Linked DNA regions of Variovorax paradoxus. The main gene of each other region encodes a partner of the protein of the gene in region 2 in a complex. Links are inferred from orthologs where the notes say so. Each region holds a gene or a part of one and is shown on either strand. Other genes may lie near its edges. The genes, in order: trxA and trxB.

Region 1 (10,467 bases), 1.2 Mb from region 2 along the record:
CGTGCAGTTCGGCCCACACCGGCAGCAGCGCCTGCAGCACGCCCATCAGCGAGACGAACACGCTGACGAAGACGGCCGCGCCCACAGAAAGCGCCGCCAGCGCGCTCTCGGCATAGCGCCCGGCCACGATGGTGTCGGTCACGCCGAATGCCATGACGGCCAGCTGGCCGACCAGCACCGTGCCGGCGTGCCTTGCGATCAGACCTCTTTCGCCAATCACTTGCTACGGTGCAATCTTTTGATAGAGCAGCAGGTCGTCGGTCGCGCTGCTGGGCCGGCGCAGCGTGCCGCTGAAACGCCATTGCTCCAGGGGAATGATGGTGTGCAGCCGCTCGATGGTTTCAGGGCTGACCAGCAGCCACGGGCAATTGGTGCCAAGCAGCAGCGGCTGCAGGTTGAACCGGCCGTGGTGCTGCAAGGCCGCAATGTGCGCCCGGCTGAGCGCCAGTTCGGCAACGCAGCTCGGCTGCCCGACCCGCTCGGCCACCGCGCGCACTTGGGGAACGTAGCTGCGCGCGTAGTCGATGGAAGGCAGCCAGAGCGTCATCAGCAGCATCCAGCACAGTGCGGTGCCGCCGGCCGGGAGCACCAGCGTTTTCCACAACGCGGCGCGGTGGCGGCCGGTGCGCCAGCGCACCACCCAGCACCAGGCAATGGTCGCGGCCAACGCCAGGACAAACGGAACGACCGAGAACTCGGGCACGAAGCCGGGCACCAGGCGCGCCACGCTGGCCGCCGGCTTCGGCGGCACGCCGGTCTGCATGGCGATCCAGTAGATCCAGCCCAGCACGGCCAACCCGCTGAAGAACAGAACGTTGAACCAGTCGATCAGCGCCGCCGCGCTGCGCCGGAAGGTGGGCAGCGCGAACGCGGCCAATGTGGCGAACGCCGGCAGCGCCAGCAGCAGCGAACGGTCCGAATAGTCGGTTGTCCAGGTGGCGGCCAGCGGCACCAGCGCAAACCAGAAGGGCAGCGCCACATGGCGTGCGGTGAGCTGGCGGCGCCAGCGCCAGAGCGTCCAGATCGCGAGGGGCCACACCGGCCAGGTGAACCACACCAGCAGCTTGGCCTGGCTGCGCACGTCGCCCAGCACGGAGGTGCTGCTCGGGTGGCGGCCCGGCAACTGGATTTTCCATTCGAGCAGTCCAAGCCCGATGGCCAACGCCGCGGCGACCAGCGCAACCGCAACCATCGTCACTAGCGCCCCCCGGGTGTAGCCGGGGCCTTCGTCCGTCGTAACGTCGGCCTTCCGGGCGGTGCGCCGTTCGTAGGCCATGAAAAGCGCGCTACCGATGGCCAGCGCCAGCCCGACGGTGGGACCGCCGCTCAGCGTCATTCCGACCGTTCCGACGATCAGCGCGATCACGGGGCCGACTCGGCGGTACGGCAGCGCGGCCACGCCGTAGAAGAGATGCGATGCGAAGTACAGCTGCGCCAGTGCCGGCGTGGTTTCATGGCCGAGCTGGGCCAGGCCCAGGCAGGCGATCAGCGCCAGCAATCCGCCGTCGGCGATGGCGCGGGCGTAGTCGGTGGGGCGTGCCTCGCCGCCGAAGGCAAAGGCCACCGGCTGGGCCCGCGAGGTGCGGGCAAGGTAGTAAACCGCGTACCAGGTGGCAGTGAACGTGCCCCAGAGCATCAGCGCAAAGACGATGCGCACGGCCAGGTCGGGGTGCAGCCACGAGGGCGCGATCTTGATGGCCCAGGCGCCGATCCAGTACGGAATGAGCGCCGGCGTTTCAGGCCGGAGGCCCAGCAGCATGGGGTCGAACCAGCGCGCGATGCCTTCGGTGGTGCGCGCCAGCTCGGCCATGTAGCCGAACGAGGTGATGTCTGCGCTTTTCCACGGGCCGCGTCCCACGAGGCCCGGCAGAAGATAGGCGGCGCATAACAACAGCAACGCGATGCGCGGCAACCGGCGCACGGCGCTCTGGGCAACGATCGCAGGAGTGGGCTGATTCACAAAGATGAGCGAACGGCGGTTTTAGGAAAGAAAAAGGGCAGCGCGGTAAACCGGGCTGCCCTCTGTGCGAAAGCGCGTGCTTTACTTGGAAGCAGCGCCGGTGGTCTTGCCGAAGCGGTTGCGGAACTTCTCGACGCGACCGCCCATGTTGTCGACCGACTTTTGCGTGCCGGTGTAGAACGGGTGCGATTCGCTCGTGGTGTCGAGCTTGAACAGCGGCAGTTCGCGGCCGTCGTCGGTCTTGCCCATTTCCTTGGTGTTCGCGCACGAACGGGTCACGAACTTGAAGCCGTTCGACATGTCGACGAACAGAACTTCGCGGTAATTCGGGTGGATGCCTTCTTTTGCCATGGTGTTTCCTTTGGGGTCGATGCGAGAGCCACAAGCGTGCCGTAAGGGGCAAGCTGTTCCTTGGGGAAGCGCCGGGCAAAACGCCCAGCCGCACTTTTCGCGGAGCCGCCGATTATCGCATACTGGCCGTTTCGAGCGAAAGGCCCCCGTAGATGACCTCCAGAACCTTGCGCGCCGGCCTTGTCGGCTACGGCTTTGCCGGCCAGACCTTTCATGCGCCCGTGCTCTCAGCCGTTACAGGCCTCGAACTAGCGGCCATGGCGAGCTCGCAGCCCCATAAAGTCCACACAGACTGGCCTGACGTGGCTGTTGTGCCGGATGCAGGGGCGCTGGTGGCCCGGGCGGACATCGACCTGGTGGTGGTCGCCACCCCAAACGCGCTGCATTATCCGGTTGCCAGGGCAGCGCTGGAAGCCGGCAAGCACGTGGTGGTGGACAAGCCCTTCACCCTCGACGTGGCCGAGGCCCGGGAGCTCGAATTGTTGGCTCGGCGCAACAATCGGATCTTGGCGGTTTACCAGAACCGTCGTTTCGACGCCGACTACCTCACGCTCAAGGACGTACTGGCCAGCGGCGAACTCGGCCGCCCGGTGTACCTGGAATCGCATTTCGACCGCTTTCGCCCCGAGGTCCGGGACCGCTGGCGCGAGCAGAAGGTGCCCGGCGCGGGCCTGTGGGTCGACCTGGGTGCTCATCTGGTCGACCAGGCTGTCCAGCTGTTCGGAAAGCCCGACTCGCTGCAGCTCGACACCGCGGCGCTGCGAGACGGGGCGCAGGTCGAGGACTACTTTCACGCCGTGCTGCGCTACGAAAGCGGCCCGCATGCGCCGCTGCGCGTGGTGCTCCACGCGACGACGCTCGCGGCCCATGCGGCGCCGCGCTACATCGTGCACGGTACGCGCGGCAGCTACATCAAGCAGGGCGTCGATCCGCAGGAAGACGCGCTGCGCGCCGGCCAGCGGCCGCCCATGGCGGGGTGGGGCGCAGACCCGCAAGACGGCGAACTCGTGGTGCCCGGCAGCGATGGCGGCGAGCCGCAGCGCCGCATCTGGCCCACGCGGGCCGGCAACTATGTCGACTACTACGCAGCGGTGCGCGACGCGATTCTTGGCAATGGTCCGAATCCGGTGCCTCCGGAGCAGGCTGTCGCGCTGATGGAATTGTTGGATCTGGGCGCAAGAAGTGCCGCCGAGGGGAAGGCGCTGCGCACATGAAAAATGCCCGCCAAAGGCGGGCATTCGTTCGTGGGGTGCCACCGATCCGGCTTTGCCGGGCGGTCAGCACCGCCCCCGGTAGGGGGAGGGCGTAGCGACACGAAGTGCGCGCAGCCTGGGGGCGAGCAACAGTTACCCGCCGCGACGCATCATGTCGAAGAACTCGACATTGGTCTTGGTCGCCTTCATGTTCTTGAGCATCAGCTCCATCGACTCGATCTCGTCCATGTTGTACATGAGCTGGCGCAGGATGCGCGTCTTCTGCAGGATCTCGGGGGCGAGCAGCAGCTCTTCGCGGCGCGTGCCGCTGCGGTTGAGCTGGATCGACGGGAACACGCGCTTTTCGTACAGGCGGCGGTCCAGGTGGATTTCGGAGTTGCCGGTGCCCTTGAACTCTTCGAAGATCACTTCGTCCATGCGGCTACCGGTGTCAATCAGCGCGGTGCCGATGATGGTGAGCGAGCCGCCTTCTTCCACGTTGCGCGCCGCGCCCAGGAAGCGCTTGGGGCGCTGCAACGCGTTGGAGTCGACACCGCCGGTCAGCACCTTGCCCGACGAGGGCACGACGTTGTTGTAGGCACGGGCAAGGCGGGTGATCGAGTCGAGCAGGATCACCACGTCCTTCTTGAGCTCGACCAGGCGCTTGGCGCGCTCGATCACCATTTCTGCCACGTGCACGTGGCGTGCGGCGGGCTCGTCAAAAGTCGAGGCAATGACCTCGCCCTTCACGGTGCGCTGCATTTCGGTCACTTCTTCAGGCCGCTCGTCCACCAGCAGCACCATCATGTGCACTTCGGGGTAGTTGGCGCTGATGGCGTGGGCGATGTGCTGCATCATCACCGTCTTGCCGCTCTTGGGCGGCGCCACCAGCAGGGCGCGCTGGCCCTTGCCGATGGGGGCGATGATGTCGATGATCCGGCCCGTGATGTTCTCGTCGCTCTTGATGCCGTCGCGCTCGAGCTTCATCTGCTCCTTGGGGAACAGCGGCGTCAAGTTCTCGAACATCACCTTGTGCTTGTTCTGCTCGGGCGGACCGTCGTTGACCTTGTCGAGCTTGGTCAGCGCAAAGTAGCGCTCGCCGTCCTTGGGCGTGCGCACTTCGCCTTCGATCATGTCGCCGGTGTGCAGGTTGAAGCGGCGCACCTGGCTCGGCGAGATGTAGATGTCGTCCGTGCTGGCCGTAAAGCTGGTGTCGGGGCTGCGCAGAAAACCGAAGCCGTCGGGCAGGATTTCGAGCACGCCGTCGGCGAAGACCTGCTCGCCGGCCTTGGCGCGCTTCTTGATGATCGCGAACATCAGCTCTTGCTTGCGCATGCGGCCGACGTTTTCGATCTCAAGCGCTTCAGCCTGCTTGAGGACTTCAGACACGTGGAGTGCCTTGAGTTCGTTTAAGTGCATGGAATGACCCCTCGCGGGGTAATCGATCGGAAAACGGGGGGAGGTTAAACGTGAAGCGAGAACTGCTTCACTAACCGGGGAACTCGAACCGGTTGCCTGGAAGGGCCGGTGATCTGTGGGAGATTATGACAGGAAAAATCGTCCGGCCAACGCATTGCGCGTTGGCCGGTTGAAATGTCTCAGGCGAGCTGTTGGTCGATGAAAGCCGTGAGTTGCGCCTTGCTCATGGCGCCAACCTTGGTGGCGGCCAGCTGGCCGTCCTTGAACAGCATGAGCGTGGGAATGCCGCGGATGCCGAACTTGGCCGGGATGTCGCGGTTTTCGTCCACATTGAGCTTGGCGATCTGCAGCTTGCCTTCATAGGCGGCCGACACTTCATCCAGGATGGGTGCGATCATCTTGCAGGGGCCGCACCATTCGGCCCAGTAGTCGACCAGCACGGGCTGGCTGGACTTGAGCACGTCGGCTTCGAAGGAAGAATCGGAGATGTGTTTGATCAGGTCGCTGGCCATGTGATGTGTCCTTGTGCGCGGAGAGTTTCGGTGCAGCTAAAGTGCTGGTCATTGTGACAGAAACCAAGGGGTGGGGTGCCGTGCGGGAACGCTATGGCGCCGATAGCAAAAGCCCTTTGCGCGTCGCGCCTCCACGCCCTCCAACCCCTCGATAGAACATGAACGAAGGCCACCCCGTCCAGGCCCTGTGGTGCGACCCCGCCGACGGCGTGGTTGCCCGCATTGCCGCCGCCATCGCGCAGCGGCAGCTGCACGCTGCGCGCACCGTGGTGCTGGTGCCCTATGCGCAGCTGATGGGAGTCGCGCGCGCCATGTGGGCGCGCTGCGGCAGCGCGGGCTTTGTGCCGCGGTTCGAGACCACCCGCAACTGGGCGCGCAGCTCGGGCGGCTTTTTGCCCACGGGCTACGACATTGCATTCGACATGGCGCGCGACCTGGTCACGGCCCAGGCGCTGCTGTCGCAGGCCGGCTTTGCCGCCGAGCGCTTTGCACTGGCCGGGCGGGTGGTCGAGCTGGCCTACCAGCTGGCTCCACTGGCGGCGGCCGCCTTGCCCGAAGAGCGTGGCGGCGAATGGGCCCAGCGCGCGGCCCAGGTGGCCGAAGCGGGCAGTGAATCGGAATGGTTTCGCATCGAGAGCGCGCTGATCCGCGTTGCGGTGGCCTGGGCCGCCAACTCGGGCTATGCCACCGATGTGCTGCTGCGCGAGAGCGTGCGCACGCAGGTCGATGCGCTCATCGTGCTCGAGGGCTTCCAGACCGATCCGCTCACCCAGACGCTGTGCAACCTGTGGGGCGATCGCGCGATTCATCTCTCGCTGGTGCCCACCGCACCGCCCGCCGCGGCCGCAAGTGCGCACGTTGCCGACGACCCGGAAGACGAGGCGGAACTGGCCGCCGCCTGCATGCTGCGGCACCTGGCAGAGGGCCGCGCACCGGTCGCGCTCATCACCACCGACCGTGCGCTCACGCGGCGCATCGGGGCGCAGCTCCAGGCGCACGGCATCACCGCGCACGACGAAACCGGCTGGAAGCTTTCCACCACGCGCGCCGCCGCCACCGTGATGAGCGCATTGCGCGCCTGTGCGCACGACGCGGGCAGCGACCAGGTGCTCGAATGGCTCAAGAGCAGCGCCGACGGCGATGCGCTCGCGGTGCAGGCGCTCGAGGCGCGGCTGCGGCGCGAAGGCGTGCGCGAGTGGGCTGCCTGGTGCGGGCAGGCCGCGCGCAGCGAAAAGCCGCAAGACATCGCATTGCTGCCCTTCACCGAAGCCGTCGAAGGCCGCCGCATGGCCATGGCCCGTTCCAGGCCGCTTGCAGACTGGCTCCGGGCCTTGCGCGAGCTGCTCGAAGCCGGCGGGCAGTGGGAGCCGCTCGCCGCCGACATGGCCGGTGGCAAGGTGATCGGTGCCCTGTGGCTCGATGCCGGCGCGCACGGCGACGACGACGAATTTCCGGGCGGACGCCACACGCTTGCCGAGTTCACGGCCTGGGTGCGCGACGTGCTCGAAGACGCCAGCTTTGTGCCGCCAGCCGGCGGCGACGTGCCGCAGGTGGTGGTGCTGCCGCTGCACCAGCTCCTGGGGCGCGCATTCGGCGCGGTGGTCATTCCCGGCTGCGACGACCGGCGCCTGCCTGCCTCGCCCGAGCCGCCCGGCAACTGGAGCGCCGCCCAGCGCGCAGAACTCGGCTTGCCCGCACGCGAAACGCTCGAGGCCGCGCAGCGTTCGGCCTGGGCCGCCGCCTTGTGCAATCCGTGCTGCGAACTGCTCTGGCGCCAGTCCGACGCCAGCGGCGAACCCGTCCGGCCGAGCCCGCTGGTGCAGTCGCTCCAACTCGACCATGCATTGCAAATGGCGGCCGATCCGCGCACCCCGCGCGAGGTTGCGCTGCGGCCGACCTTGTACCCGACACCCTCCGGAGCGCTGCTGCCGCTGCGGAACATTTCGACCAGCGTCTACGAGGACCTGCGTCGCTGCCCCTACCGCTTCTTCGCGCTGCGGCAACTGGGCCTGCGCAGTGCCGATGAGCTCGACGCCGAGGTCGACAAGCGCGACTTCGGCAACTGGCTGCATGCCGTGCTCGGCAACTTTCATGAGGCGCTGAAGGAAACCCCCACCGATGAGGTGGCGGAGCGCGTGGCGTACATCACCACCGCGGCCGAGCGCGCCACGCAAGAGTTTGCTCTGTCCGATGCCGAGTTCCTGCCGTTCGCCGCGGCTTGGCCGGCGGTGCGCGACGGCTACCTGCAGTGGCTCGCCGGGCATGAGGCAAGCGGCGCGGTGTTCGCCGAATCGGAGCCGTGGATGGAGCAACCACTGGGCAACCTGCAACTGGTCGGCCGGCTGGACCGCATCGACCGCATGCCCGACGGCCAGGCCTTCGTGATCGACTACAAGACCGAATCGGCCGCGGTCACCAAGGAGCGTGTGAAAGACCCGACCGAAGACACGCAGCTAGCCTTCTATGCCGCGCTGGTGGCCGACGACACCCTGCGCGCCGCCTACGTGAATGTTGGCGAAAAATCGTCCGGCACGCAGACCGTCGAGCAGCCCGTGGTGGTGGAGGCGCGCGATGCACTGGTCGCGGGCATCCTTCACGATTTCACGCGCATTGCAGATGGCGCGGCGCTCCCGCCGTTGGGTGAGGGCGCAATCTGCGACTACTGCGCCGCACGCGGGCTTTGCAGAAAAGACTTCTGGGAGATCGAACAACCTCCGCCTTCGACTGAAGCTGCGGCCGGAGGGCCCGCCCAATGAACGGCGCCGCCTACGAACACAACGGCCGGCACGTCACGCGCGAGGCCTTCTACACCGTCGCCTGCGATCCGCGCCGCTCCGTTGCGGTCGAAGCCTGCGCAGGCGCCGGCAAGACCTGGATGCTGGTGTCCCGCATCTTGCGGGCGCTGCTCGAAGAGGGCGAATCCGCCTGCGAGCCGCACGAAATCCTGGCCATTACCTTCACCAAGAAGGCCGCCGGGGAAATGCGCGAGCGGCTCGACCAATGGCTGGAGCAGTTCGCCGACCGCAGCCCCGAAGAACTGGTGCGCGAGCTCGTGATGCGCGGCGTCGATCCCGCGGCCGCGCTTGCCGCCGTGCCGCGTCTGAAAGGCCTCTACAGGCGCTTGCTCGAAGGCGGCCGGCCGGTGCAGTTTCGTACCTTTCATGCCTGGTTTGCAGGGCTGTTGCGCAACGCGCCGCTGGCGGTATTGCGTGAACTCGGCCTGCCTGCGAACTATGAATTGCTCGAAGACGATGCCGAGGCGCGTGCGCGCACCTGGCGGCCCTTCTTCGAGGCGGTGACGGCCGACAAGGAGGCGCTGGCCGACTACTACGCCGTCGTGGCCACCTACGGCCGCTCGCAGACCGCCAAGGCGCTGGGCGAAGCGCTCACGCGCCGCGTCGAGTTTGCGCTGTCCGACCCGGCGTCGGCGGTGCAGCACTTCAGCGCCATGCATCCTTCGCTCCAAGGTCTGGACGAGCCGACCGATGCCCTGAGTGGAGACCTTGTCAGGCGCCGCTGGCTCGATCGCGCCGCCGCGCTCGGCCGCGAGGCCAACAAGACGCCGCAGAAAGCCGCCGAGGCGATCATCGACGTATTCGGCACCGGCGAGCCGCCAAGCGAATCGCGTGCCGCCGCCCTGGCGCACCTGCGCAAGAATTTCTTTGTCGCGACGGAAGACCGGCTCACCAAGAACCTGCAGAAATTCCCCGCCGCGCAAGAAGCCGAAGCCGAGCTCCAGACCCTGTGCGTTGCGCAGGCCCAGCACGCGGCGTGGCTCTACCAGCAGCGCATGACTCGCCTCACGCGCATCCTCGTCTCCGCGTTTGCCGAAGTGAAGCGCGCGCACGGCTGGGTCGACATGAACGACGTCGAGCAGGCCGCGCAACTGCTGCTCGGCCAGTCGGCACTGTCGGGCTGGGTGCAGGAGCGGCTCGATGCGCGCATCGCCCATCTGCTGATCGACGAGTTCCAGGACACCAACCCGCTGCAGTGGCAGGCGCTCTACGGCTGGCTCAGCGCCTACACCGGTGCGGGGGGCAAGGCGCCGCGCGTCTTCATCGTGGGCGATCCGAAGCAGAGCATCTACCGCTTTCGCCGCGCCGAGCCGCAGGTGTTCATTGCCGCGAAGAAGTTCGTGCGCGAAGGCCTGGGCGGCGAGCTGCTCAACTGCGACCACACCCACCGCAACGCGCGTGCGGTGGTCGGGCTCGTCAACCAGGCGATGCTGGCCGCGCAGGACGCGGGCGAGTTCGACGGCTACCGCGCGCACACCACCGAGCGCAACGACGAGGGCGAGCTGCTGAAGCTCCCGCCCATCGACCGCGATGCGGTCGGCACGGCCGCACCCGAACCTGCCGACGACGGCATGCTGCATTGGCGCGACAGCCTCGTGACGCCGCGCGTGTTGCCTGAAGAGCAATTGCTGCAAAAAGAATGCGAGCAGGCCGCGCGCTGGGTTGCGCAGCGCATTGCCGACGGCACGCCGCCGCGGCAGATCATGGTGCTGGCCCGCCGCCGCAATCGCCTGGCTGCCATGCAGGACGCACTGCGCCAGCGGCACATACCCGTGCAGCAGCCCGAAAAGAACGAGCTGCACGATGCGCCTGAAGTGCAGGACGTGGTCGCGCTGATCGATGCGCTGGTGTCGCCCGCGCACGACCTTTCCCTGGCGCGCGCGCTCAAGTCGCCGCTGTTCGGCATCGGCGACGACGCGCTGGTGCAGCTGGCGCTGCGCCAGCGCGAGCAACCGTCGTCGAGCTGGTTCGCGTTGATCCAGAAGGGTGAAGGCCTGCCGCAGGAATTGGTCGAGGCTGGTGCCAGGCTCAAGCAGTGGCAGCGCTGGCTTGCTGCGTTGCCGCCGCACGATGCGCTCGACGCGATCTTTCACGATGGCGATGTGCTCGCCAGGTTCGGCGCCGCCATGCCCTCGGCCATGCGCCAGAGTGCGTTGGCCAACTTGCGCGGGCTGCTGGCGGCATCGCTCGAGATCGAAGGCGCGCGCTACGCCACGCCTTATGCACTGGTGCGCGCA
Region 2 (10,582 bases):
GTTGGGATAGGCCTTGTTGGTGGGCTTCCAGATGATCATTGCCAGCGTCTGCAGCAGGATCGACATGCCGATGGCAGTGATGAGCGGAGCGAGCTTGGGGCTGTTGCGAAGGGGCCGGTAGGCAACCTTCTCGATCACGAAGTTGAGCGTGGCGGCCACTATGCAGGCAATGACCAGCGAGATGACGAGGATCAACCAGCCGGGTGTGCCGGGCATCGATTCCTGCATGAGCCCGATGATGGTCCAGCTTGTAAGCGCCCCCACCATCAGCACTTCGCCGTGCGCAAAGTTGATCAGATTGATGATGCCGTACACCATTGTGTAGCCCAAGGCTATCAAGGCATACATGCTGCCCAGGACCAGACCGTTGATGATCTGCTGCAGCAAAATTTCCATAAGCGTTCCTATTTATTGCACCGTTGCAGGGTGCCATTCACCCACCGTGGCACCGGTTTGGCACCTTGGCTTGATAAGCAAAAAACCAGCCAGCATGTGTCGCCGGCTGATTTGTGGGCGGGATTGTAAGCACGCGCCAGCGCCGATTTGGTGCGCGCTCACCGGGGTTTACCCGCTCAAGTCATGCTAGATGTAAGTGAAGCCATGCATCGCATGCACGCAAGCGTGCATGCGGCACGTTACTCATCGTGCTGGCCGTTGAGGCGGCGGAGTTCGCGCAATTTTTCTGCTATGCGGATCTCGAGTCCGCGTTCCACAGGCTGGTAGAAAACCTGGCCCTCGAGGCCGTCGGGCAGGTAACGCTCGCCTGCGGCGAACCCGCCCTCCTCGTCGTGCGCGTAGCGGTAGCCCTTGCCGTAGTCGAGCTCTTTCATGAGCTTGGTGGGCGCATTGCGCAGGTGCATCGGCACGGGACGCGTGCTGTCTTTCTTGATGAGCGCGCGCACGGCGTTGTACGCGGTGTAGACGGCATTCGACTTGGGCGCCATGGCCAGGTAGATCACGCACTCGGCCAGCGCGAGCTCGCCCTCCGGCGTGCCGAGCCGCTCATAGACCTCGGCCGCGTCGAGCGCCAGCCGCAGCGCGCGCGGATCGGCCAGGCCGATGTCCTCGCTGGCCATGCGCACCAGCCGCCGCGCCATGTAGCGCGGGTCGGCGCCGCCGTCGAGCATGCGCACAAACCAGTAGAGCGACGCGTCGGGGTCGCTGCCGCGCACCGACTTGTGCAGCGCGCTGATGGTGTCGTAGAACTGCTCGCCGCCCTTGTCGTAGCGCCGCATGCGCTCGCCGAGCACGCGCAGCAGCCATTCGTCCGTGATGTTGCCGAGCTTCTCGGCCTTGGCGGCCACCGCCAGCGTTTCGAGCGTATTGAGCAGGCGCCGTGCGTCGCCGTCGGCATAGGCAACGAGCCGGTCGATGGCCGCGCCTTCGATGGCGGGCACGGCCTGGATGGCCTGCGCCTTGGCCACGATCTGCTTCAGATCGGCCTCGGTGAGCGGCTGCAGCACATACACCGCCGCCCGCGAAAGCAGGGCCGAGTTGACCTCGAACGACGGGTTTTCGGTGGTGGCGCCAATGAAGGTGAAAAGCCCCGATTCCACATGCGGCAGGAATGCGTCCTGCTGGCTCTTGTTGAACCGGTGCACTTCGTCGACGAAGACGATGGTCCGCTGCTGCTCAAGGCCGTCCCGCGCCGCGGTGGCGCGCTCGACCGCCTCGCGGATGTCCTTCACGCCGCCGAGCACGGCGCTGATGCTGAGGAACTGCGCATCGAAGGCATCGGCCATCAGGCGCGCAATGGTGGTCTTGCCGGTGCCGGGCGGCCCCCAGAGAATGCATGAATGCGGCTGACCCGACTCGAAGGCAATGCGCAGCGGCATGCCCGGCCCCAGCAGATGCTGCTGGCCGATCACCTCGCCCAGCGTCTTCGGACGCAGGCGCTCGGCAAGGGGTTGATGCGAACTGGTGGCCAAACCTGCCTGTCTGATCTTCTATTGCTTGATGACGTCGGCACCGGCCGGCGCCTTGAATTCGAACACGCTGGCATTGAGCGCCGGGTTCACCTCGACCTTGTTGAACTTGAGCACCGAGCGCTGTCCGAAGCTGTCGAGAATCTCGAGCCCCGCCAAGGAATCGCCCTGGAAGCCGACCAGCACATTCTGCAGCTGGCCGTCCTTGTTCTTGGGCGTGGCCTTGACCCACTGCAGGCCGTCGCGCTCGGGCGCTGCTTCGAGCGCGAAATCGGCCTGCAGCGCGCGCAGGTCCGGCGCGGCCGCAATCAATGCGGCCGGCGTGGAGCCCAGCGCCTGTGACTGAGCGCGCTGCGTCACCTGGTTCAGGTCGGCGTCGTACAGCCAGAGCGTCTTGCCGTCGGCCACGATGACTTGGGCGAACGGCTTTTGATAGTCGAACTTAAATTTGCCGGGGCGCTGGAATTCGAAGGTACCGGTCGAGGTCTTGGTGCGGCCGGGCTGCCCTTCGCGCGGGGGCGCCGTAACGGTCTGGGTGAATTCGGCACGGCCCGACTTGACCGTCTTCACGAAGGCTTCGAGGCTCTCCAGGCCCCCGGCCCAGGCGTTGGCGGATGAGAGAAGGCCGATCAACAGCCAATGACGAAATTTCAATTTGGGTTCCTCAGGAAGCGATGGCGTCGATGCGACCATACCCCGCCACGTGTTGCGCCATGTGCGGGGGTTGATGAAGTTTTGCAACGTTATTGCAGCTTTTGCAACGTGCCTGTCGGTGCGTGACGCCTGGGCGCGCAGGTGTTTGCCGGTTATTCCGCGCGTGCGGGCACCAGGATTTCGCGCTGCCCGCTGCCGCTCATGGCGCTGACCAAGCCCGCCTTTTCCATGTCTTCGACCAGCCGCGCCGCGCGGTTGTAGCCGATCTTCAGGTGGCGCTGCACCAGCGAGATGCTGGCCTTGCGGTTCTTGAGCACCACTTCCACTGCCTGGTCGTACATCGGGTCTTTCTCGGCGTCGCCGCCTTCGCCCAGCATATCGCCATCGCCGTCGACCGTGCCGCCTTCGAGCACGCCTTCGATGTAGTCGGGCTCGCCCTGGCTCTTGAGGTATGCCACCACGCGGTGCACTTCTTCGTCGCTCACGAAGGCGCCATGCACGCGGATCGGCAGGCCGGTGCCGCTGGGCATGTAGAGCATGTCGCCCATGCCGAGCAGCGCTTCGGCGCCCATCTGGTCGAGGATGGTGCGGCTGTCGATCTTGCTCGACACCTGAAATGCAATGCGGGTCGGAATGTTCGCCTTGATCAGGCCGGTAATCACGTCGACGCTGGGGCGCTGGGTGGCAAGAATGAGGTGGATGCCTGCGGCGCGCGCCTTTTGTGCCAGGCGGGCGATCAGCTCTTCGATCTTCTTGCCGACCACCATCATCAGGTCGGCCAATTCGTCGATCACGACGACGATGTGCGGCTCGCGCTTGAGCGGCTCGGGATCATCGGGCGTGAGGCTGAAGGGGTTGTAGATGAACTCTTCGCGGGCTTTGGCTTCGTCGATCTTGGTGTTGTAGCCGGCCAGGTTGCGCACGCCCAGCTTGCTCATGAGCTTGTAGCGGCGCTCCATTTCGGCCACGCACCAGTTCAGGCCGTGCGCAGCCTGGCGCATGTCGGTGACCACGGGCGCCAGCAGGTGCGGAATGCCTTCGTAGACCGACATTTCGAGCATCTTCGGGTCGATCATGAGCAAGCGCACGTCGCGCGCCTCGGCCTTGTAGAGCAGCGACAGGATCATTGCGTTGATACCGACCGACTTGCCCGAGCCGGTGGTACCGGCCACCAGCACGTGAGGCATCTTTGCAAGATCGGCCACCACGGGGTTGCCGATGATGTCCTTGCCGAGGCCCATCGTGAGGAACGACTTGCCTTCGTTGTAGACCTGCGAGCCCAGGATTTCGCTGAGCTTGATCGACTGGCGCTTGGCGTTCGGCAACTCGAGCGCCATGTAGTTCTTGCCCGGAATGGTTTCGACCACGCGGATCGAGACCAGCGAGAGCGAGCGCGCAAGATCCTTGGCGAGGCCGACGATCTGCGAGCCCTTGACGCCCGTGGCGGGCTCGATTTCGTAGCGCGTGATCACGGGGCCCGGGGAGGCCAGCACCACGCGCACCTCGACGCCGAAGTCCTTGAGCTTTTTCTCGATCATGCGCGAGGTCATCTCGAGCGTATCGGGAGAAACGGTTTCCTGGCGAGCCTGCGCGGCGTCGAGCAGGTCGACCTGCGGCAGCTTGCTGTCGGGCAGCTCCTTGAAGAGCGGCTTCTGGCGCTCCTTGACGACACGGTCGCTCCTGGGCACCTCGGTCATCGCGGGCTCGATCTGCACCGGCGGAGACGGCGCACGCCGCTTGGGACGCGGCTCGATGCGCAACTCTTCGTCGTCGTCGGCGCCCATCGGTTCGATGCCGCCACCCATTTCGCGCGAGAACACGGGTTCCTCGGCCTCCGCGCGCTCGCGGGCGGCCTGCTTGCCCATGGCAATGTCGGCCGCCAGTTCGCGCTTTTCGCGCCGCGACTCGAACAGCGAGTACGCGCGCGCGCCGATGCGCTCGGCAATCAGGCTCCACGAAAAGCGGAACACCAGCGCAGAACCGATCACGCCAGCGGCAATGGCCACCAGTGCCGACCCCGTAAAGCCAAGCCAGCGCACGCTTGCTGGGCCGACCAGATAACCAAGAGCGCCGCCTCCGGAGCCCGGCAGATGCGATTCGAGCCGGTACAGGCGCGACCACTCGAGCACGGTGCTTGCGCAGAGCAACAGGACCAGGCCGAACCAGAACGCCAGCCTGCTGCGGTTGAACCTGCCGCGTACAGGCTGCTCGGCGGGCGAAGCCTCGCCTCCGCGCAACCAGTTGGCAAGAGAAGAAAGCCATGCCCGCAGCCCCGCGGCCAAGCACCACCAGACAGAGTAGCCGGCCAGGAAATAGCTGCCGTCCGCCAGCCATGCACCGACGCGGCCCGCCCAGTTCTTGATTTCTCCCCCCGTGCCGGAGGTCGACCAGGCTGCGTCCGAAGGCGTGAAACTCAGCATGGCGAGCAGCCAGAACAGCAACGCGGCAAACCCGGCGATCAGCGTGATTTCGTGGGCGAAGCGCATGGCGCGCACGCGCACGGGCTGCCCCTCGGCGGCCGAAGAAGATTGAAGCGTATTGAGCGAATAGGTCATGAAAAACACAGCACCCCAGCCTCTGGAAGCAGCGGCTGGAGCCTGAACACTACAACAAAAGGACGTGGCCGCAGAAGCGCCGTCGACCGCTCAGGTCAGCGACAGGAGCCGATCCTTGACAAGCATGGAGCCGTCGTCCTGGGTCTGGACAAATCCGCGCTCCTCGAGGTCCTTCATCACGCGGCTCACCATTTCACGCGAGGCACCGACCATTTTCGCAAGATCCTGGCGGGAGATCTTGTCCCGCACCTTGAGATTGCCCGCGCCGTCTTCAATCGCGAACTCGAGCAGCGAGCGCGCCACGCGGCCATACACGTCCATGAGCGCGAGCGATTCGATCTTGCGGTCGGCATGACGCAGGCGCTGCACAAGGCCGCGCATGATGTTGTAGGCCATGGAGGAGTTTTCGGGCAGGCAGCGTGCAAACGCATCACGTCCCAGCATGAGCACGTCGCACTGGATTTCGGTGCGCACCGTGGCCGAGTGCGGCTCGTCGTCGATCAGGCTCATTTCGCCGATGTAGTCGCCCGGGTGCAGGGTGGCAAGAATCACCTCGCGCCCGCGGCTGTCGGCGCTGGTAACGCGCGCGCGGCCGGTGAGAATGATGTAGAGCGCATCGGACTTCTTGCCCTGCTCCACGATGACTTCAGCTCGCTTGAGGCGCTTCTTGACGATCGCGTCCGCGATGCTCGACGACTGCGAGGATGTCAGCGAAGCAAACAGCGGAACGCGCCGCAGCAATTCAAGATTGGACAGCATCGACATTTATCAATCCCTAATACTGCGCGTGTGGGCCAACCCTGCGGAACCCCATGGATTACTACAATCGCGCGCATTGAAAACACCGTTCACCCGGTGTTGAACCGAGCGGTGATACTCCACATATATCGCTACCACCCTGAAAATGTACACGCTGAAGCAGCGCAAATCCTAGGTTTTCTACTCATGTCCGCTCCCCAACACGCCAAGGTTTTGATTCTCGGCTCCGGCCCGGCCGGCTATACCGCCGCTGTCTATGCAGCACGCGCAAACCTGCAGCCTTTGCTGATTACAGGCATTGCCCAAGGCGGGCAATTGATGACAACCACGGAGGTCGACAATTGGCCGGCCGATGTGCACGGGGTGCAAGGGCCCGAACTGATGCAGCGTTTTCTTGAGCACGCCGAGCGTTTCAAGACACAAATCGTTTTCGATCACATTAACAAAGTAGATCTAAGCAGCCGTCCATTTACATTGACGGGCGACAGCGGCACTTACACCTGCGATTCGTTGATCATTGCAACAGGCGCTTCCGCCAAGTATCTGGGGCTCGATTCAGAACAGAAATTCATGGGCCGCGGCGTTTCCGCCTGCGCAACCTGTGACGGTTTCTTCTATCGCGAACAGGAAGTGTGCGTAATCGGCGGCGGCAATACGGCCGTCGAAGAAGCGCTGTATCTCGCCAACATTGCAAACAAGGTCACACTGGTTCATCGCCGGGACAAGTTCCGCGCCGAGCCCATCCTGATCGACAAGGTCAAGGAAAAAGTGGCCGAAGGCAAGATCGTGCTGAAGCTGCACAGCGAGCTCGACCAGGTGCTCGGCGACGACACGGGCGTGACGGGCATCCGGATCAAGAACACGCAGACCGGCGCGACCGAGCAGATCGATCTCAAGGGCTGCTTCATTGCCATCGGGCATCATCCCAACACCGACATCTTCCAGGGCCAACTGGAGATGAAGGACAACTACATCCTGACCCGCTCGGGCCTGCAAGGTTTCGCAACGATGACCAGCATTCCAGGCGTCTTTGCCGCTGGCGACGTTCAGGACAACGTGTACCGCCAAGCCATCACGAGCGCGGGCACCGGCTGCATGGCCGCGCTGGACGCCCAGCGCTTCCTGGAGCAGGACGGCACGCTCTAGGCCCAGCTTCCGCCAAAAGGGCTATAATCCGAGGCTTTGCCGAAATGAGGCCCTCTTGCGGGGGCCTTCAGCGTTCCGGCAAGCCGGGGTACCGCCACCCGTTTCTGGCGAGGTCAAGCTGCAAAACACCTGCAATCTCCACGGTTGCGCCGGTGCCAGCTGTTCAAGAAAGAGTGTCCTCATGGCACGCGTATGCGACGTAACGGGCAAAGGCCCGATGGTCGGAAACAATGTTTCCCACGCCAACAACAAAACCAAGCGCCGGTTCCTGCCGAACCTGCAATACCGCCGTTTCTGGGTCGAGACTGAAAACCGCTGGGTTCGCCTGCGTGTTTCGAGCGCCGCGCTGCGCCTGATCGACAAGAACGGCATCGACGCCGTGCTCGCAGACCTGCGCGCACGCGGCCAAGCTTAAGGAGCTGAATCATGGCAACGAGCAAAGGCGGACGCGAAAAGATCAAGCTGGAATCCACCGCGGGTACCGGCCACTTCTACACGACCAGCAAGAACAAGAAGACGATGCCTGAAAAGATGTCGATCATGAAGTTCGACCCGAAGGCGCGCAAGCACGTCGAATACAAGGAAATCAAGCTGAAGTAATTCAGCGCTGGTTCCACCCAAACAAAAACCCCGCAGGGCTTGCCCGGCGGGGTTTTTTGTTGCCCGCTTCTCTTCCAGGCGAAGAAAAGCGGGCGTAAAAAAGCCGGCTCGAAGCCGGCTTTTTGAAGAGAGAGAGAGAGAGAGAGAGAGAGAGCGTGGTTCCCGCCTCTCTTGATAACGAGATCAGGCCCGTGCCGCGCGCAGTCGGGTCGAGAACTCGCGCAAACCGGCAATGCCGCTCGCTTCAGCACGATGGCACCAGGCAGCCAGGTCGGCAGCCAGTTGCTCGCGCGATTGCGAAGTGTTGAGCCAGAGCTGGCGCAGCTCTTCGCGCATCGTCACCATCTTGTCGATTACCGGGTGTGCGGCGCGCGCCTGCACCAGGTGCGTGCGGGCCGATGCCGGCACCTTGTCGTCGTCGCGGTGCAGCCAGTTCTTGGCCGCCTTGAGCACCGAGATATCGCCGCCCTTGGTCTTGAGGGCAATCAGCTCGGCCTTGGTCACGCGGCGCATTTCGCGGGCGTAGCCGGCCATGACCTCATAGCGGTTGGCAATGACGGCCTCGAGCGTCTTTTCGTTGGCCACGGGCTGGATATCGCCCATCTGCATCTTCGGCGGCACCTTCTTGACCTTGGCCCAGCCGATCGCCTGCATCATCTGGATGTAGACCCAGCCGATGTCGAATTCGTACTTCTTGACCGAGAACTTGGCCGACGTGGGATACGTGTGGTGGTTGTTGTGCAGCTCTTCACCGCCGATGATCAGGCCCCACGGCGAGACATTGCGGCTGGCGTCGGGCGCCTCGAAGTTGCGGTAACCCCAGTAGTGGCCAATGCCGTTGATGATGCCGGCCGCCGTGATCGGGATCCACAGCATCTGCACTGCCCAGACGGTCAGGCCGAGCACGCCGAAGAGTGCCAGGTTGATGACCAGCATCAGGCCCACGCCTTGCCAGCTGTAGCGGGTGTACAGGTTGCGCTCGATCCAGTCGTCGGGCGTGCCGTGACCGTAGCGATCCATCGTTTCCTTGTTCTTGGACTCGGCGCGATACAGCTCGGCGCCGCGCCAGAGCACTTCGTCGATGCCCTTGACCTGCGGGCTGTGCGGATCTTCTTCGGATTCGCACTTGGCGTGGTGCTTGCGGTGAATGGCAACCCATTCCTTGGTGACCATGCCGGTGCCCAGCCAGAGCCAGAAACGGAAGAAATGCGACGGGATCGGCCCCAGGTCCATCGCACGGTGCGTCTGCGTACGGTGCAGGAAGATGGTGACCGCGGCGATCGTGATGTGCGTGGTGACGAGCGTGTACAACACGATTTGCCACCATGTCAGGTCCCACAAGCCGTGTCCGAGCCAGTCGATGGCCGCGCTCAAAACGGCAGAGTCAGGAATCAACATTGAATTAAGTACTCCATGGCCACACGAAGGTGCAGCCTTCAGTTAACCCGCAATTTTAAGGTAGCAAGGCCAAAATGAGGCCTTTTACCCTTCCTTGAAAGCGCAGATTTACCCTACTTTGGAGTGCTGTGCCTATTTGCGGTTCCACACGGCCGCAAAGAAACCGTCCGTGGCGTGCCGGTGCGGCCATAGCCGCAGGTAGCGGTGGCCGTCCGGACCGCCGGCGCAAAGGGCCTCGAAACCCTCTACCTTGAGGCCCTGCAGCAGTTCTGCGGCATCCTGGGGCACGAAATCGGGGTTGGCCGCGCTGAAAGCCTCGGCAATGGCCTCGTTTTCCTCCGGCAGCACGCTGCAGGTGGCATAAATGAGACGCCCGCCCGATTTCAGCAGACGTGCCGCGCTTTGCAGGATGGCCGCCTGCTTGACCGTCAGTTCCTCGACCGACTTGGGAGACTGGCGCCATTTCAGGTCGGGATTGCGGCGCAGCGTGCCCAGGCCCGAGCACGGGGCGTCGACCAGCACCCGGTCGATCTTGCCGGCCAGGCGCTTGATGCGTTCGTCGCGCTCGTGCGCAATGGCCGCCGGATGAACGTTCGAAAGCTTGCTGCGCGCGAGCCGCGGCTTGAGCGCGTCGAGCCGATGCGCGGAGGTGTCGAAGGCGTAGAGCCGGCCAGTGTTGCGCATGGTCGCGCCAATCGCCAGCGTCTTGCCGCCGGCGCCGGCACAGAAATCGACCACCATTTCTCCTCGCTTGGCGTCCAGCAGCAGCGCCAGCAATTGGGAGCCCTCGTCCTGCACTTCGACGGCGCCTCGGGCAAAAGCGTCCAGCTTGGTCAGCGCCGGCTTGCCGTCGATCCGCAAGCCCCACGGCGAGAACGGCGTTACTTCAGATTTGATAGCAGCCTTGGCAAGCTCTGCCTTGACTTCAGCCCGTTTATCCGTGAGGGCATTGACCCGAAGGTCGAGCGGCGCGGGCTGCTGCAGGCTTTCGACCAGCGGCCAGAAACCGTCGCCCAGTTGGGCCTTGAGCGGCGCGACCAGCCATTCAGGCAGGTTGTGGCGATGGCGTTCCAGCAGGTCTTCCGGCTTGACGGCATCGCAGTTGTCGAGCCAGCGCTTTTCGGTGTCGTTGAGCGCGCTTTTCAGGAAGTCGCGCGGGCCATGAAAGCCGAGGATCGCCATGCGGCGCTCCTTGGAGCCGCTGCCCGAGGGCGACAGGTGGTCGAACAGGAGCTTCTTGCGCAAGACGGTGTAGACCGTCTCGGCAAGGGTGGCGCGTTCACGGGGGCCGAACTCGCGGTGGTCGCGAAAAAAGCGCGAAACGACCTGGTCGGCCGGGTGATCGAATTTCAGGACAAGGCCGACCAGATCGGCGGTGGCCTCCAACAGGGCTTTGGGGTGCATGCCCCGATTGTCTCAGCCGGAGGCCCCCTACGCCCCGCGCGTCCAGATCGTCCCGAAAGCCTGCCGTTCGATCTCGGCCAGCGTGGGCGAATGGCCGGCCCACAGGACCAGCGCCGCACCTGGCAGGCTCAGGGTGTGCTC

Evidence for each region.
Region 1: the proteins of trxB (region 2) and trxA are in contact, whole or in part, in a crystal structure (PDB 1F6M), measured with the Escherichia coli proteins. The link is inferred for Variovorax paradoxus from one-to-one orthologs.

Annotation. Positions count from the first base shown.
Region 1 is NZ_CP123990.1:1,915,476-1,925,942, forward strand. The notes cover bases 3,770-6,510. They hold trxA (thioredoxin TrxA), read right to left. Parts: upstream 5,436-6,510; coding sequence 5,103-5,435; downstream 3,770-5,102. Other genes in these bases: rho (transcription termination factor Rho), read right to left, coding at 3,770-4,923; QHG62_RS09410 (PD-(D/E)XK nuclease family protein), read left to right, coding at 5,594-6,510. In the rest of the region: QHG62_RS09380 (MATE family efflux transporter), read right to left, coding at 1-220; QHG62_RS09385 (hypothetical protein), read right to left, coding at 224-1,960; QHG62_RS09390 (type B 50S ribosomal protein L31), read right to left, coding at 2,042-2,311; QHG62_RS09395 (oxidoreductase), read left to right, coding at 2,464-3,525; more of rho, read right to left, coding at 3,658-3,769; more of QHG62_RS09410, read left to right, coding at 6,511-8,191; QHG62_RS09415 (UvrD-helicase domain-containing protein), read left to right, coding at 8,188-10,467. UniProt on the Escherichia coli protein: Participates in various redox reactions through the reversible oxidation of its active center dithiol to a disulfide and catalyzes dithiol-disulfide exchange reactions.
Region 2 is NZ_CP123990.1:745,905-756,486, reverse strand. Bases 5,204-8,059 are described here. They hold trxB (thioredoxin-disulfide reductase), read left to right. Parts: upstream 5,204-6,079; coding sequence 6,080-7,039; downstream 7,040-8,059. Other genes in these bases: QHG62_RS03530 (DesA family fatty acid desaturase), read right to left, coding at 7,823-8,059; rpmG (50S ribosomal protein L33), read left to right, coding at 7,466-7,639; rpmB (50S ribosomal protein L28), read left to right, coding at 7,221-7,454; QHG62_RS03550 (Crp/Fnr family transcriptional regulator), read right to left, coding at 5,225-5,899. Also shown: QHG62_RS03570 (branched-chain amino acid ABC transporter permease), read right to left, coding at 1-396; QHG62_RS03565 (replication-associated recombination protein A), read right to left, coding at 636-1,928; outer membrane lipoprotein chaperone LolA, read right to left, coding at 1,947-2,579; QHG62_RS03555 (DNA translocase FtsK), read right to left, coding at 2,732-5,134; more of QHG62_RS03530, read right to left, coding at 8,060-9,037; QHG62_RS03525 (RsmB/NOP family class I SAM-dependent RNA methyltransferase), read right to left, coding at 9,170-10,441; QHG62_RS03520 (M48 family metallopeptidase), read right to left, coding at 10,469-10,582.